DNA from 4 places in the Rhizobium sp. IY2 genome. Region 3 is predicted to be linked to each of the others. Evidence: riboswitches for the same ligand, from Rfam matches in the RefSeq annotation. Region 3 holds a riboswitch; each other region holds the start of a gene.
The links. A riboswitch is a leader RNA that binds a small molecule or an ion and turns the genes downstream of it on or off. The one in region 3 is predicted to bind cobalamin.
Positions count from the first base shown of each region.

Region 1: it holds a riboswitch for cobalamin, as region 3 does, so the genes downstream of both, ACMUVN_RS20910 (CbtB domain-containing protein) here and cobU (bifunctional adenosylcobinamide kinase/adenosylcobinamide-phosphate guanylyltransferase) in region 3, are expected to answer to the same signal.
Region 2: it holds a riboswitch for cobalamin, as region 3 does, so the genes downstream of both, bluB (5,6-dimethylbenzimidazole synthase) here and cobU (bifunctional adenosylcobinamide kinase/adenosylcobinamide-phosphate guanylyltransferase) in region 3, are expected to answer to the same signal.
Region 4: it holds a riboswitch for cobalamin, as region 3 does, so the genes downstream of both, nrdH (glutaredoxin-like protein NrdH) here and cobU (bifunctional adenosylcobinamide kinase/adenosylcobinamide-phosphate guanylyltransferase) in region 3, are expected to answer to the same signal.

Region 1 covers NZ_JBLKNU010000006.1:328,332-331,533, reverse strand. The annotation lists gene ACMUVN_RS20925 (sulfite oxidase-like oxidoreductase) at 1-114, shown strand, start outside; gene ACMUVN_RS20920 (hypothetical protein) at 99-731, opposite strand; gene ACMUVN_RS20915 (CbtA family protein) at 781-1,527, opposite strand; gene ACMUVN_RS20910 (CbtB domain-containing protein) at 1,641-1,850, opposite strand; adenosylcobalamin (AdoCbl) riboswitch at 1,864-2,006, opposite strand; gene ACMUVN_RS20905 (histidine phosphatase family protein) at 2,095-2,649, shown strand; gene ACMUVN_RS20900 (putative bifunctional diguanylate cyclase/phosphodiesterase) at 3,193-3,202, shown strand, end outside.
Region 2 covers NZ_JBLKNU010000001.1:1,073,915-1,077,116, forward strand. The annotation lists gene ACMUVN_RS05270 (DHA2 family efflux MFS transporter permease subunit) at 71-1,474, opposite strand; cobalamin riboswitch at 1,671-1,859, shown strand; gene bluB (5,6-dimethylbenzimidazole synthase) at 1,900-2,589, shown strand; gene ACMUVN_RS05280 (DUF2865 domain-containing protein) at 2,593-3,202, opposite strand, start outside.
Region 3 covers NZ_JBLKNU010000001.1:911,505-914,706, forward strand. The annotation lists gene ACMUVN_RS04455 (chloride channel protein) at 1-828, opposite strand, end outside; cobalamin riboswitch at 1,087-1,483, shown strand; gene cobU (bifunctional adenosylcobinamide kinase/adenosylcobinamide-phosphate guanylyltransferase) at 1,705-2,214, shown strand; gene cobW (cobalamin biosynthesis protein CobW) at 2,219-3,202, shown strand, end outside.
Region 4 covers NZ_JBLKNU010000023.1:20,540-23,741, reverse strand. The annotation lists gene nrdE (class 1b ribonucleoside-diphosphate reductase subunit alpha) at 1-937, opposite strand, end outside; gene nrdI (class Ib ribonucleoside-diphosphate reductase assembly flavoprotein NrdI) at 916-1,320, opposite strand; gene nrdH (glutaredoxin-like protein NrdH) at 1,334-1,555, opposite strand; cobalamin riboswitch at 1,836-2,062, opposite strand; gene ACMUVN_RS32735 (heavy metal translocating P-type ATPase) at 2,302-3,202, opposite strand, start outside.

The DNA of each region.
Region 1 (3,202 bases), on a different contig from region 3:
AAATGGCTGCGCCGCATCGAGCTGATGCCCGACGACGAGGCTGGCTTCTGGGAAAAGAACGGCTACCATATCTACGGCGATCCATGGCGCGAGCAGCGCTATTCCGACGATTGAGCCTTCGGCCGCAGGAAGTGGCGAAGCCCAAAAAAACCAAGGCCGAACAATGCAGCGAGCCCGGTCAGCGACGCCATGCTGGCTGGATGAAGTGGCACCTTGCCCCAGTGTGGCTTGATGACATCGGCGGTGTTGAAGGCCTCGCCGCTGAACCGGCAGGTGACGAGCGCAAGGCCGCGCCGCGTCATGTCGGCGTCGACGGCGGAAATGATTTCATTCGCGGCAGCCCTCTCTTGCGGCATCTCGCGCATCGACAGCAAGACCGCCTTGGCCGCCGCGAGATAGGCATGGGCGCATTCGTTGAACGGGCTTTCCTCGTCCGTCACGCTGCCCGGCACCCGGCCCCAGAGACAATAGGAATACTGGATCTCGGCATAGTTCAGGACGCGGCGGAACGGCTCGTTGGTATCGACGGCACGGGAAGCAAGGTCGATGATCCCACTGCGATAGTCTGCAATCACCGCCATCTCGCCATGGGAAATTTCCGGAATATCCAGTCCGGTATGGCTGCCGCCGCCGCTAGGGCTATGGGCAAGAGCGCTTCCAGCAACCACACAAAAAAAGACGGCGGTGGCAAACGCCGTCGACACGAGTGGTATGGTTCTGCTGCTTGTCATGGCCGCCCGAAAAGTTCAGGGCGCCGGCAAGCGGCGCCCTTCGATGCGTTCAGTGAAATGCCGTTGCCGGCCGGCCGCGTTGCCCGTCCTTAACGGCAAGCCGCTTTTCCGCCAGCACTCCGAAGGCAAGGCCCAAGGTTGTCCAGAGGATCACATGCATGCCGAGCGAAGTCGTGCGGAACCGCCAGAGGACCATCGCCGAGAAGTTCTCCGGCACCTCGTTGATCGGCGGCAGCAGATAGAGCACGACGCCGATGAAGACGAGATAAGCGATTCCGGCGATGATCGCGCCATTCCAGAGACCGAAACGCCCCGCGAGGCGGCGCGACAGCGCCACCGCGGCAATCAGCGCGGCGAGCGAGACGACGATCATCAGGAAGAACAGTTCGGTCCTGACGCCGATCGTATCGGGATTGCCCACCGCCGGCGGGTTGGCCGGATACTTGATACCGGGAACGAGGACGATCGCCACGAAGGCGGCAATGGCGATGACGGCCGAGGTGCCGCGCGCCGAAAGGCTGCTGAAACGGCCGTGCACGAAAGCGAAGGCGAGAGCGAAGAGCCCGCCAACGGCAACGCTGTAGGCCATGACGCCGGTGAAAAGGCCGAGACCGGCCTGCGTGGCGCGGCTGACGATTTCAGGTTCGGCAGCTTCACCGGCCGCCTGGGCACTCGCCTCCTCGAAGGCGATCGCCGCATCGACCAGCGGCTCGCCGAAGATATGCGCAAAAGCGAAAACGAGGATGCCAGCAATCAGGCCCGCGAGCATGCCGCGAAGCAGAAGATTTCCAACCATGTCAGGAACTCCCCTAAAGCATGTCGCGCAAAAGTGTGCAGCGATTTTGCGATAACGACATGCGAAAACAAAGACCTAAAGTGAGGCGCGAATCTGAAAGATCGCGACGCGCTTTAGTGGCAGGGAAAGCCGAGGAGATGACGGCCGTCATGCACGAATTCGTGCACATACATCCCGTTGAACAGCGCCATCGCGCCTTCCTCGGTGCCGACAAAATAGAGAACGATGAGCATCAGCAGGCCACCGAAGATCGCCCATGGCAGGATCTCTCCCAGGGGGATCGGCGCCGGTGCCGCGACGGGCGCAAAAGTGGTGTCAGACATGTATTCCTCCGGGAATGACGCGTTCAGTCGAAAGAGTGCTTGTGCAGTAGGGTCTGACTTCCAGCGCGAAGAGCTTTCGACACGCTGGTCACAGTGGCGCGACCGCGCCGGATTTCCACCGGCTTCCAAACCCGCAACAGCACGGTTATATCTGCACGCCGAAGAGACTGTCAACGAAACTTCACAAGCCGGCCGAGGGCCGTCCTGCGCCGCTACAGCCGCACTCCGGGAGATCAGAACGACCGTGAATACGCGCCTCACCTGGATCTGCCACGGCGCGACGATGGCGAGCCGCAAGGCCCTGTTCCCGCTCGACGAACCGCTGGAAGGCAAGGCGGCGGAAGAAGCCGACAGGATGGCCGCCCTGCCCCGCGCCGATCGCGTTGCCACGAGCCCCGCTTTGCGCGCCCGCCAGACTGTTGACGCGCTCCGCCTCCAAGCCCGGATCGATCCGGCGCTTCGCGACTGCGACCATGGCCGCTGGGCCGGCAGATCGATCGCCGCGATAGAGGCGGAAGAGCCTGAGAACCTCATGGCCTGGATGAGCGATCCGGAAGCGGCCCCGCATGGCGGCGAGAGCCTTCTTGATTTGAGAACACGCGTCGCCGACTGGATGGAGAGCGAATCCGCCCTCGGCGGCCATGTGATCGCCGTCAGTCACGCAGCCGTCATCCGGGCGGCGGTCGCCCATGTGCTTCAGGCGCCGCTCTCCTCTTTCTGGCTGAGCGACATCGAGCCGCTCGCCGTCATTCGCATGACCAGCAATGGACGACGCTGGTCTCTGCGCTTCCAGCATTAGAGCGCCGTGCGTCCTTTCGGACGCACAAGGACGCTCGACACTTTCAATCCTCGCATCGCGCTGTCCGAAAATCGATTCCGATTTTCGGACCGATGCTTTAGCGAGTCCTGATCATATCCAGCCTTACACAAGCAAATCGCGTCATCTCTGTTGAACCCGGTTTCGCGGGGACTACTTCCTTATCCCAAGGAGATGGAAGAATGACATATGATTGGAGTGGGGAGCGCACGCGGCGCCTGCGTTTGATGCGTGTCGCCACAGTCACAGTTCTGGTCGGTCTCATCGTCAGCGTCCCGCTGCTGATCGTCACCGCCTGAAGCACGAAAAAGGGCGAGCGATGCCATGGCACGCTCGCCTTCGTTTTTTCCGCACCTGCCATTCTGCCAACCACGAAGAGGGCTCGCTCGGCGTTTTCCTCTGGCGCCAACGGTCCCTCGACGGCACATCAGGAGGCTGCCGCCTCCGATAATTCGCCTTCTGGTTTCAACGAACATTTCAGACTTTCGTGCTACTTCCGCGAAGGGTGGAGATGGAGAAGGCGCAGTGCCGGTAT
Region 2 (3,202 bases), 160 kb from region 3:
TAAAGTAGAAAGGGATGCCGGAGCACACGCGTGTGATTTCGCTATCACGCCCGCTGGTGATCTGCCGCGATCAGCTGTTTTCCGCGATCGCCTCTTCAGGCTCCGTCTGCCGGTGTTTGCGGCGGCGCGTCGTCAGTTCCGCGCCGGCATCGCGCGGCAGGCGCAGGAAGGTGATGCAGGCGAGCGCCGAAATCGCCGAGACGCTGAAGAAGGCGACGTGGAAATCCGAGACCAGCAGCCGGCCGCTATGGAAGCTGCTCGAAATTTCGAGGATGCCGCCGGCGATCGCCACACCCATTGCCATGGAGATACGCTGGGCAACGGCATTGATCGCGGTTGCCTGGCTGCTGTCGGCGGCGTCGACATCGCCGAAGGCCATGGCGTTGACGCCCGAGAAAGCCATGGAGCGGAACAGGCCGCCGATCAGCAGGCAGGCCATGATCAGGAACAGCGGGGTTTCGGCGGTGAACAGGCCGTTGATGCCGAGGAAGATCGCCGCCAGCAAGGTGGTGATTGATATGACGGTGCGGAAGCCGAAGGCATTGAAGGTGCGCGAGGCGGCGAATTTCGAGCCCATGGAGCCGAGTGCGCTGACGAAGGTGACCGAGCCCGACTGCAACGGCGTCAGGCCGAAGCCGAGCTGCAGCATCAGCGGCATCAGGAAGGGCAGCGCGCCGAGCCCCATGCGGAAATTCGAGGCGCCGAGGATCGCCGCCCGGAACATCGGGTAGCGGAACATCTTCGGATCGAGAAGCGGATAGGGCGCGCGGCGAGCATGCAGGAGGTAGAGGAGACCGGAAAGGATGCCGATCGCAACCGTGACATAACCGTAGATGACGGGCACGGCCGGCAGGCTGATCACCGAGACGCCGAAGACGAAGCCGGAGAAACCGAGGCCGCAGAGGAAGAAGCCCGGGAAATCCATCGGCCGCGGGCTGCGCGGCTCGACCGCCGGCAGGAAACGGGTGACGAGGATGATGCCGAGCACGCCGATCGGGACGTTGATCCAGAAGATCCAGTGCCAGGTGAGATAGGTGGTGAGGAAACCGCCGATCGGCGGCCCCAAGATCGGGCCGATCAAGGCGGGAATGGTGAGCCAGGCCATGGCGTCGACGAGTTCGTGGCGTGGCGTTCCCCGGACCAAAAGCAGGCGGCTGACCGGCGTCATCATCGAGCCGCCGGCGCCTTGGACCAGCCGTGAGATGACGAAGGCCGTGATCGAGTTGGAGAAAGCGCAGGCGACCGAGCCGATCATGAAGACGAAGATCGCCATGCGGAAGATGTTGCGCGCACCGAACCGATCGGACATCCAGCCGCTGATCGGGATGAAGATCGCCAGTGCCACGAGATAGCTGGTGACGGCGAGCTTCAGCGCGATCGGCGAGGTGCCGATATCGGCTGCGATCGCCGGCAGGCTGGTGGCGATCACGGTCGAATCCATCTGTTCCATGAACAGGGCGACCGCAAGGATCATGGGCGTGAGGCGGGGCACGGGCAACCGGGATGCTGCGAGGGACTGTATCGTCCATACGCCTTCGGTGGTGATAAGGCCATAGAAACTATGGATGAAGGAGCTTGTCGAGCCGCTTCAAACCGACGCGGGAGGGTGCGTGGCTCAACGTGGTTCCCGACTGCGACCTCGGGCCGGCTTGCCGTCGCCGCGCTTTCCTGAAATAGATGCGCCGTCAGGTGCCCGCCATCAACGCGGGAGAATCGGGAATCCGGTGCAAGGCCGGAACGTGCCCAACGCTGTAAGGCCGACGCTTGCCGCTTCATCTCGCCACTGGCTTCTCGCCGGGAAGGCTGCGGCAGACGGATGACGCCGAGTCAGAAGACCGGCCTGGCAAGATTGACCGATCCGCGCGGACGGCGGGCGGTTGCGTTGTTGGGGATTTGACGATGCGACCCTTTGATGAGGATGCCCTTTCGGCGGCGTCCGGTTTTTCCTTGGCCGAGCGCGAGGCCGTCTATCACGCGATCAAGACGCGGCGCGACGTTCGCAGCCAGTTCCTGCCCGACCCCTTGCCTGACGATGTCGTGGAGCGGCTGCTGACGGCCGCCCATCATGCGCCCTCCGTCGGCTTCATGCAGCCGTGGAATTTCATTCTGGTGAAAAGTGCCGCGGTCCGGGCGCGCGTCCAGGACGCCTTTGTGAAGGCCAATGAGGAGGCGGCGCTGATGTTTACCGGCGAGCGGCGGCAGGCATACCGCTCCCTCAAGCTCGAAGGCATCACCGAGGCACCGCTCGGCATATGCGTGACCTGCGACCCCACCCGCAGCGGCAGCGTGGTGCTGGGGCGCACCCACAATCCCAGGATGGATAGCTATTCCACAGTCTGCGCCATCCAGAATCTCTGGCTTGCGGCGCGGGCGGAAGGGGTCGGCATCGGCTGGGTCAGCATTTTTCGCGAAGGCGATCTGAAAAGCATTCTCGGCATACCCGAGCATATCGAGGTGGTCGCTTGGCTCTGTGCCGGTTTCGTCGATCGGCTTTATGACGAGCCGGAACTGTCCGTCAAAGGCTGGCGGCAGCGTCTGCCGCTCCAAGAGCTCGTCTTCCATGACGGGTGGGGACGCAACGACCCGTAGCAATCACTGCTGTTGAGGCTGCGGCCCCGGTGTTGCCGGATTGGCGAGGTCTATCGAGCCTTGATCACCGGCAAGGAATTGCGGGCCGACCTGGCGGACCTTGTTCTGCACGGGATCGTAGGGGCGCTCCGGGACGGATGGTTGCGGTGGGGCTGCGGCAGCATCCTTCGCCGTGGGATTGGTGCGGATGGTGGTGATCGAACCTTGTTGCGGCGGTTCGCTTGACGGCTGCTTGCCGCGCATCTCATCGTAGTAGGCGGTGAGATTGCAGGCGCAGGAGGACTTTTCCCCCGGCGTGCGGTTCTTGTAGGCAAAGGCGTTTTTCATGGCGCTGTAGGGCGTGCCCGTTGCGACCGAGATCATGTTCGAGGCTTCGGTGCTCGTCACGTCACGATAGAACAGCTCGGTCTCGATACCCGGGCACATCTTGGCGCACGTCTGGGCGTCGCGGCCGAAATCGACCGAAGTGGCGTTCGAGCTGATCGGGAAGAAGCCGCCGTCGCAGGTGCGCACGCACATGGTGCTGACCGGCGAGAGCATTTCGGCCCGCGGCAGGCCGTAGCGCGGATCGACCTCTTCACCGCCGCCGAGCGGAATGAAGGTATCGGTGCGC
Region 3 (3,202 bases):
CGCCAGTTCCTCGACGAAGGAGACGCCCTGCATGATCAGGATACCGATGCCGGCGCAGAAGGCGCCGAGCAGCAGCGCCGGGATATAATCGGCCGGCACGACCGAGCCGAAGCTGCCGATATCGATGGTGAAATCACCATCGGCAAGCAGCCTTGCGACAAGGGTGGAAATGAGAGCTGAGACGACGACGGGTGTCAGCGACACGATCGTATAGGTGCCGATGATCAGCTCGAAGGCATAGAAGGCGCCGGTCAGCGGCGCGTTGAAGGCGGCGGCGATGGCGCCCGCCGCGCCGCAGCCGACGAGGATGCGCAGGTCGGAGCGGCGAAGCTGCAGCTTCAGGCCGAATTTCGAGGCAAGGCCGGCGGCAAGCTGGGTATAGCCGGCCTCCAGTCCGACCGAGGCGCCGAACCCGTTGGAGATCAGGTTCTGGACGGCAACGATGATGCTGTCGGTCAAGGATAGACGGCCGCCATGCAGCGCATTGGCTTCGATCGGGTCGACCATCGGCTTCTTGCGCCGTTTCGCCAGCACCAGGAGCAACAGGCCGAGCAGAGCGCCGCCGATTACGGGCGCGGTGAGCAGCAGCATCTTGTTCTCGATCTCGGATGAGCTCAGCCGCTCGCTATCGGCGATGCCGAAGACCAGCTGATGCAGCTCACTGGAGACGTAGCTCATACCGGTGACGGCGAGACCCGAGATGATGCCGACGACGGCGCCCGCCAGTGACAGGCCGACCTCGCTGCGGCGGGTCAGCGCCCGCAGGCGGCCCGGATCGAAGAAAACACGCAGCGCCCGGAAACGGCGCCGATCCAATTTCATAAGCATGGCTAGACAACTAGGCGGGGAGAGGCCCGGTCAAGGGCGGAGATGGTCGCGCAGTCCGCTTGCGACGCAATTGCGGCGAAAAGCCGGCGCCCGGGACAAATATTTATGACGTAAGCCTCTGATAAATGACGATATTTTAGGTAGACTAAGTCGTGTTGATAGGGTTGGGCCATCTGCTCGGAAGCTGACCGGCCGTCAAGGCCGGTTGACTTCACACCCCGGCTTGCCTAACCATCCCTCAACGGATGGTCGCCCGACCATCCTGACATAACGGATGGTTCCGGATCGGTGTTGCGCCCTTCCGGATGAAAAGGGAATGTGAAGGGGCGGACCCAAACCGGGCGCCTTCATCACAGCCGACCCCGCGACTGTAGAGCGGTCAGGGTCTTCCATCCGGCACCGAGCCCCTCCGGCCGGCGGCTTGCAATCATGCAAGCGGGCGGGGTGGGCAACATGCCGGAAAAGCCACTGGAGATGCATGGTGATCAACCGGGGTCGGACGCCTCTAAATCTACGAATCGTCCACCTTTTCACCAATGCAGCCGGGAAGGCGAGGATGATCCGCCGGCACGATCAGGGCGACCGGTTTCCGGTCTGCCCCGATCGCGGCCGATAACCGCGAGCCAGGAGACCTGCCATTACGTGCCGGGCCAGAAGCCCACACCTGGGCACTACGCCCGTTGCCAGCACGGAGGTTGTCTTGGCTGAACGATTGAATTCAGCGCGGCCTGGTGCGGCGCTCGCGACGCCTCCAAGCAGCCCTGCAAGAGGAGTGCTTTCGGCCGGTTATGTCGAATACTCGGTCCCCCCAGCAGTCGAAAAAGGTGCACTCGGAACAAGCCACGGCTACGCACCCTCCCTGAGGAGCGTCTGAGCATGACCACCATCTTCATCCTCGGCGGCGCGCGCTCCGGCAAATCCCGCTTCGCCGAAGCTCTCGTCACCGCGACCGGCCTCGACCGCCACTACCTTGCCACCGGCCGGGCCTGGGACGAGGAGATGCAGGCGCGTATCACTCAGCACAAGGCCGACCGCGGTCCGTCCTGGACGACGCATGAGGAGCCGCTCGATCTCGTCGGCAAGCTTGGCGCCATCGACGGCGAGGGACGCATCGTGCTGATCGACTGCCTGACGCTCTGGGTCACCAATCTGATGATGGAGGAGCGCGACATGGCGGCGGAATTTGCAGCGCTCGCCGATTTCCTGGCCGCCGCGAAGGCGCGGCTCGTTTTCGTTTCCAACGAGGTCGGCCTCGGCATCGTGCCTAACAATCGCATGGCGCGGGATTTCCGCGATCATGCCGGCCGGCTGCACCAATCGATCGCGGCGAAGGCCGCCGAAGTCTATTTCATCGCGGCAGGCCTGCCGCTGAAAATGAAGGGTTAAGTTCATGAACCAGCAGAAAATTCCTGCAACCGTCATCACCGGCTTCCTCGGCGCCGGCAAGACCACGATGATCCGCAACCTGCTCACCAATGCCGGCGGCAAGAAGATCGCGCTCATCATCAACGAATTCGGCGATCTCGGTGTCGACGGTGACGTGCTGAAGGGCTGCGGCGCGGAGAATTGCACCGAGGACGACATCATCGAACTCACCAATGGTTGCATCTGCTGCACTGTCGCCGACGATTTCATTCCGACGATGACGAAGCTGCTCGAGCGCGAACAGCGGCCCGACCACATCGTCATCGAAACCTCGGGCCTCGCCCTGCCGCAGCCGCTGGTCGCCGCTTTCAACTGGCCCGATATCCGCACGCAAGTGACCGTCGACGGCGTCATCACGGTGGTCGATAGCGCCGCCGTTGCCGCCGGCCGGTTCGCCGACGACCATGATGCCGTCGATGCGCGCCGCGCCGAGGATGAATCGCTCGATCACGAAAGCCCGATCGAGGAGCTGTTCGAGGATCAGCTCACCTGCGCCGATCTCATCGTGCTCAACAAGACCGACCTGATCGACGCGGCAGGTCTTATCAGGGTGCGCGACGAGGTTGCCTCCCGCACGGTGCGCAAACCCGCGATCATCGAGGCGAAGAACGGCGAAGTCTCGGCCGGCATCCTGCTCGGCCTTGGTATCGGCACCGAGGACGATGTCGCCAATCGCAAGTCGCATCATGAGCTGGAGCATGAAGACGGCGCGCCGCACGACCACGACGAGTTCGACAGCTTCGTCGTCGATCTCGGACCCGTTGCCGATCCCGCCGGCTTCGTCGAGAAGCTGAAGGCGATCATATCAACCCATGACGTGCTGCGCCTCAAGGGCTTCGTCGATATCGCCGGCAAGCCGATGCGCCTGCAGCTCCAGGCCGTCGGCAGCCGCATCGATCATTATTTCGACCGCGCCTGGGCTCCAGGCGAAAAGCGCACGACGCGCCTC
Region 4 (3,202 bases), on a different contig from region 3:
GCACGACGACGCCGAGCGACAGCGTCTTGATGCGGATTTTCTCGTCGGCATTTTCACGCTTGGTATCGAGGAAACGCATGATATCGGGGTGATGGGCGTTGAGATAGACCGCACCCGCGCCCTGCCGCGCCCCGAGCTGGTTGGCATAGGAGAAGCTGTCTTCGAGCAGCTTCATCACCGGGATGATGCCCGACGACTGGTTCTCGATCTGCTTGATCGGCGCGCCGGCCTCGCGGATATTGGTCAGCGACAGCGCCACGCCGCCGCCGCGCTTCGACAATTGCAGCGCCGAATTGATCGACCGGCCGATCGATTCCATATTGTCCTCGACGCGCAGCAGGAAGCAGGAAACCAGCTCTCCGCGCTGCTTCTTGCCGGCATTGAGGAAGGTCGGCGTCGCCGGCTGGAAACGGCCGGAAATGATCTCGTCCACCATGTCGCGGGCAAGGCCCTCGTCGCCGCGCGCAAGCGCCAGCGCCACCATGCAGATGCGGTCCTCGTAGCGCTCGAGATAGCGCTTTCCGTCGAAGGTCTTCAGCGTATAGCTGGTGTAATATTTGAAGGCGCCGAGGAAGGTCGGGAAACGGAATTTCCTGGCATAGGCCTGGTCGAACAGGTCTCGCACGAAATTGAAGGAATACTGGTCGAGAACCTCCTGCTCGTAATAACCCTCGGTCACGAGGTAATCGAGCTTTTCCCTCAGATTGTGAAAGAACACCGTGTTCTGGTTCACATGCTGCAGGAAATACTGCTTGGCCGCCAAACGATCCTTGTCGAGCTGGATCCGCCCATCCTCGTCATAGAGGTTCAGCATGGCGTTCAGCGCGTGATAGTCGAGCGTTTCCGCCGCTTTCAAAGGGCGTTCGCCGGCGGGATGAGCAAAAGTGTTATGCGGTTTTGCGCCCGCATCCCGCGTCAGAGTTGTTCCCGTGTCCAAAATCGTTCCATCCCGTGTTTGACGTTGGCGACGTCGTCTTCCGTGCCCATGAGCTCGAACCTGTAGAGATACGGCACCAGGCATTTCCGCGAGACCACGTCGCCGGCGAGCCCGTATGTCTCGCCGAAATTGCTGTTGCCCGCGGCGATCACGCCGCGGATGTGTCCTCGGTTTTCCGCATCGTTCAAGAAACGGATCACCTGCTTGGGAACGGCACCCTTGCCGCCGTCGCCGCTATAAGTCGGCACAACAAGCACGAAGGGTTCGTGGATATGGAACGCGTCAACGCCACCGGTCGGAATGCGCGCCGCGCGCAGTCCGAGCTTGGCGACAAACCGATGGGTATTTTCGGATCGGCTGGAATAATAGACGATCAACCCCACCGCTTGTCCTCACTCAGGAGAGCGCGCTGATCATGTCGGGGCGGAAGCCCGCCCAGTGCTGCTCGCCGGCGATGACGACAGGCGCCTGCATGTAGCCGAGGCTGCGGACCCGATCGAGCGCTTCGGCATCCTGCGAGATATCGACGATGTCATAATCGACACCCAGACGGTCGAGGGCGCGGTAGGTGGCAGTGCACTGGACGCAGGCAGGCTTGCTGTAGACGGTAATGGTCATAGTATTCCTCGTGACGACGCGATTGGGACGCAGGACATCGATCGGAAATCTCTCGATATCCGTCGAAAAGGCTCTGTATTTTGCAGCTATGCGGCTCGTTCAGCCGCCGGGCGCGACGTGCCCTTTATATTGCGCGGGTGGCGGCCTGAATTGAGATACTGACATGACTTCACCCCGAAGTGGCTCAATGCGAAGGTTTCAGGGGCGGAGGTTCGGGCCTGCGCAACGCGATGCGGAGATCCCCGCAGCCATGCAAACGCGACCTTCCGGACACCCCGCCCGTGGACGTTTTGTTCGAGGCAGGTCTCCTGGCTCACGGGTCAAAGCACCCTGCCCCAGCCTTCCCAAGGCCTCATGCCTCAGTGACCTGAAATCGGACAGTTGCTCTCCGCTCACAGTTGCGGGGGCAGCTCCGGCGTTGTTGCGCCGTCATGGCGAAACGCACCGTATTCCCGTCTTAGCCATCGCTCCCTACGAATCGATGGAACCTCGAACACTAGATATAGTACGCCAATCCAAATTCGCGTCAACGGATGGTTTGTGCATTGCGTTACGACAGGTTTGAAATCGCTACATTCCTGTGAAGAACATGGATAACCAAAGCTTAAAGACAGCAGGCTGTGGAGAAGCCCCACGAGGGGAGCCGACCTATGACCGGTCCAAAGATTTCGGTTCGAGATCAGGCCCGAATCGTCGATGGGACATCCCGCCGGTGACGGGCGCCGGAGGATGAAGTCGGGGAATGCTTATATCTTTATCCGAAGCAGCCGCAGCGCGTTGATCGTCACCAGCACGGTGGCACCGGTATCGGCGAGGATCGCCGGCCAGAGCCCGGTAATGCCCATGATCGTCGTCACCAGGAACACCGCCTTCAGCCCCAGCGCGATGCTGATGTTCTGCAGGATGTTGCCCATCGTGCGTTTGGAAAGTTCGATCATCCGCGCCACGTCGCCGACGCGTCCGTGCAGCACGGCGGCATCCGCGGTCTCCAGTGCCACATCGGTGCCGCCGCCCATGGCGATGCCGATATCGGCAGCGGCCAGCGCCGGAGCATCGTTGATGCCGTCGCCGACCTTGGCGACGATCAAGCCCTGGCGCTTCAATTCGCCGACGACACGCTGCTTGTCCTCAGGCATCATCTCCCCGAGCCAGTCGATGCCGAGCATGCCGGCCACGGCTGCCGCCGTCCGCTTGTTGTCGCCCGTCAGCATCATCGCCTTGACGCCTGCCGATTTGAGGCTAGCGAGCCCGGCCTCGGCATCCTCGCGCGGCTCGTCGCGCATGGCGATCAGGCCGGCCGCGATACCGTTGACAAGCAGCACCGATACGCTCTTGCCCTCGTCGTTGAGCGCCGTGATGCGTGCATCCTGCTCCGCGCTGAGCGCCCCGAGCGCACGGGCAGCCGGCGGCGACAACAGGTCCAGCGTCTCGCCGCCGACCTTGCCGCTGACACCCTTGCCCGGCAGCGCTTCCAGCTCAAAGGCTGGCGGCACGGGAACGCCGTCCGCCTTGGCGCGGTTGAGGATAGCCAGGGCCAAGGGATGGCTGGATCCCTGCTCCAGCACCGCCGCGCGCGACAACACCTGCGCCTCCTTCAATCCGAAGGAAATGATGTCGGTCACCTGTGGCCTGCCCTCGGTCAGCGTG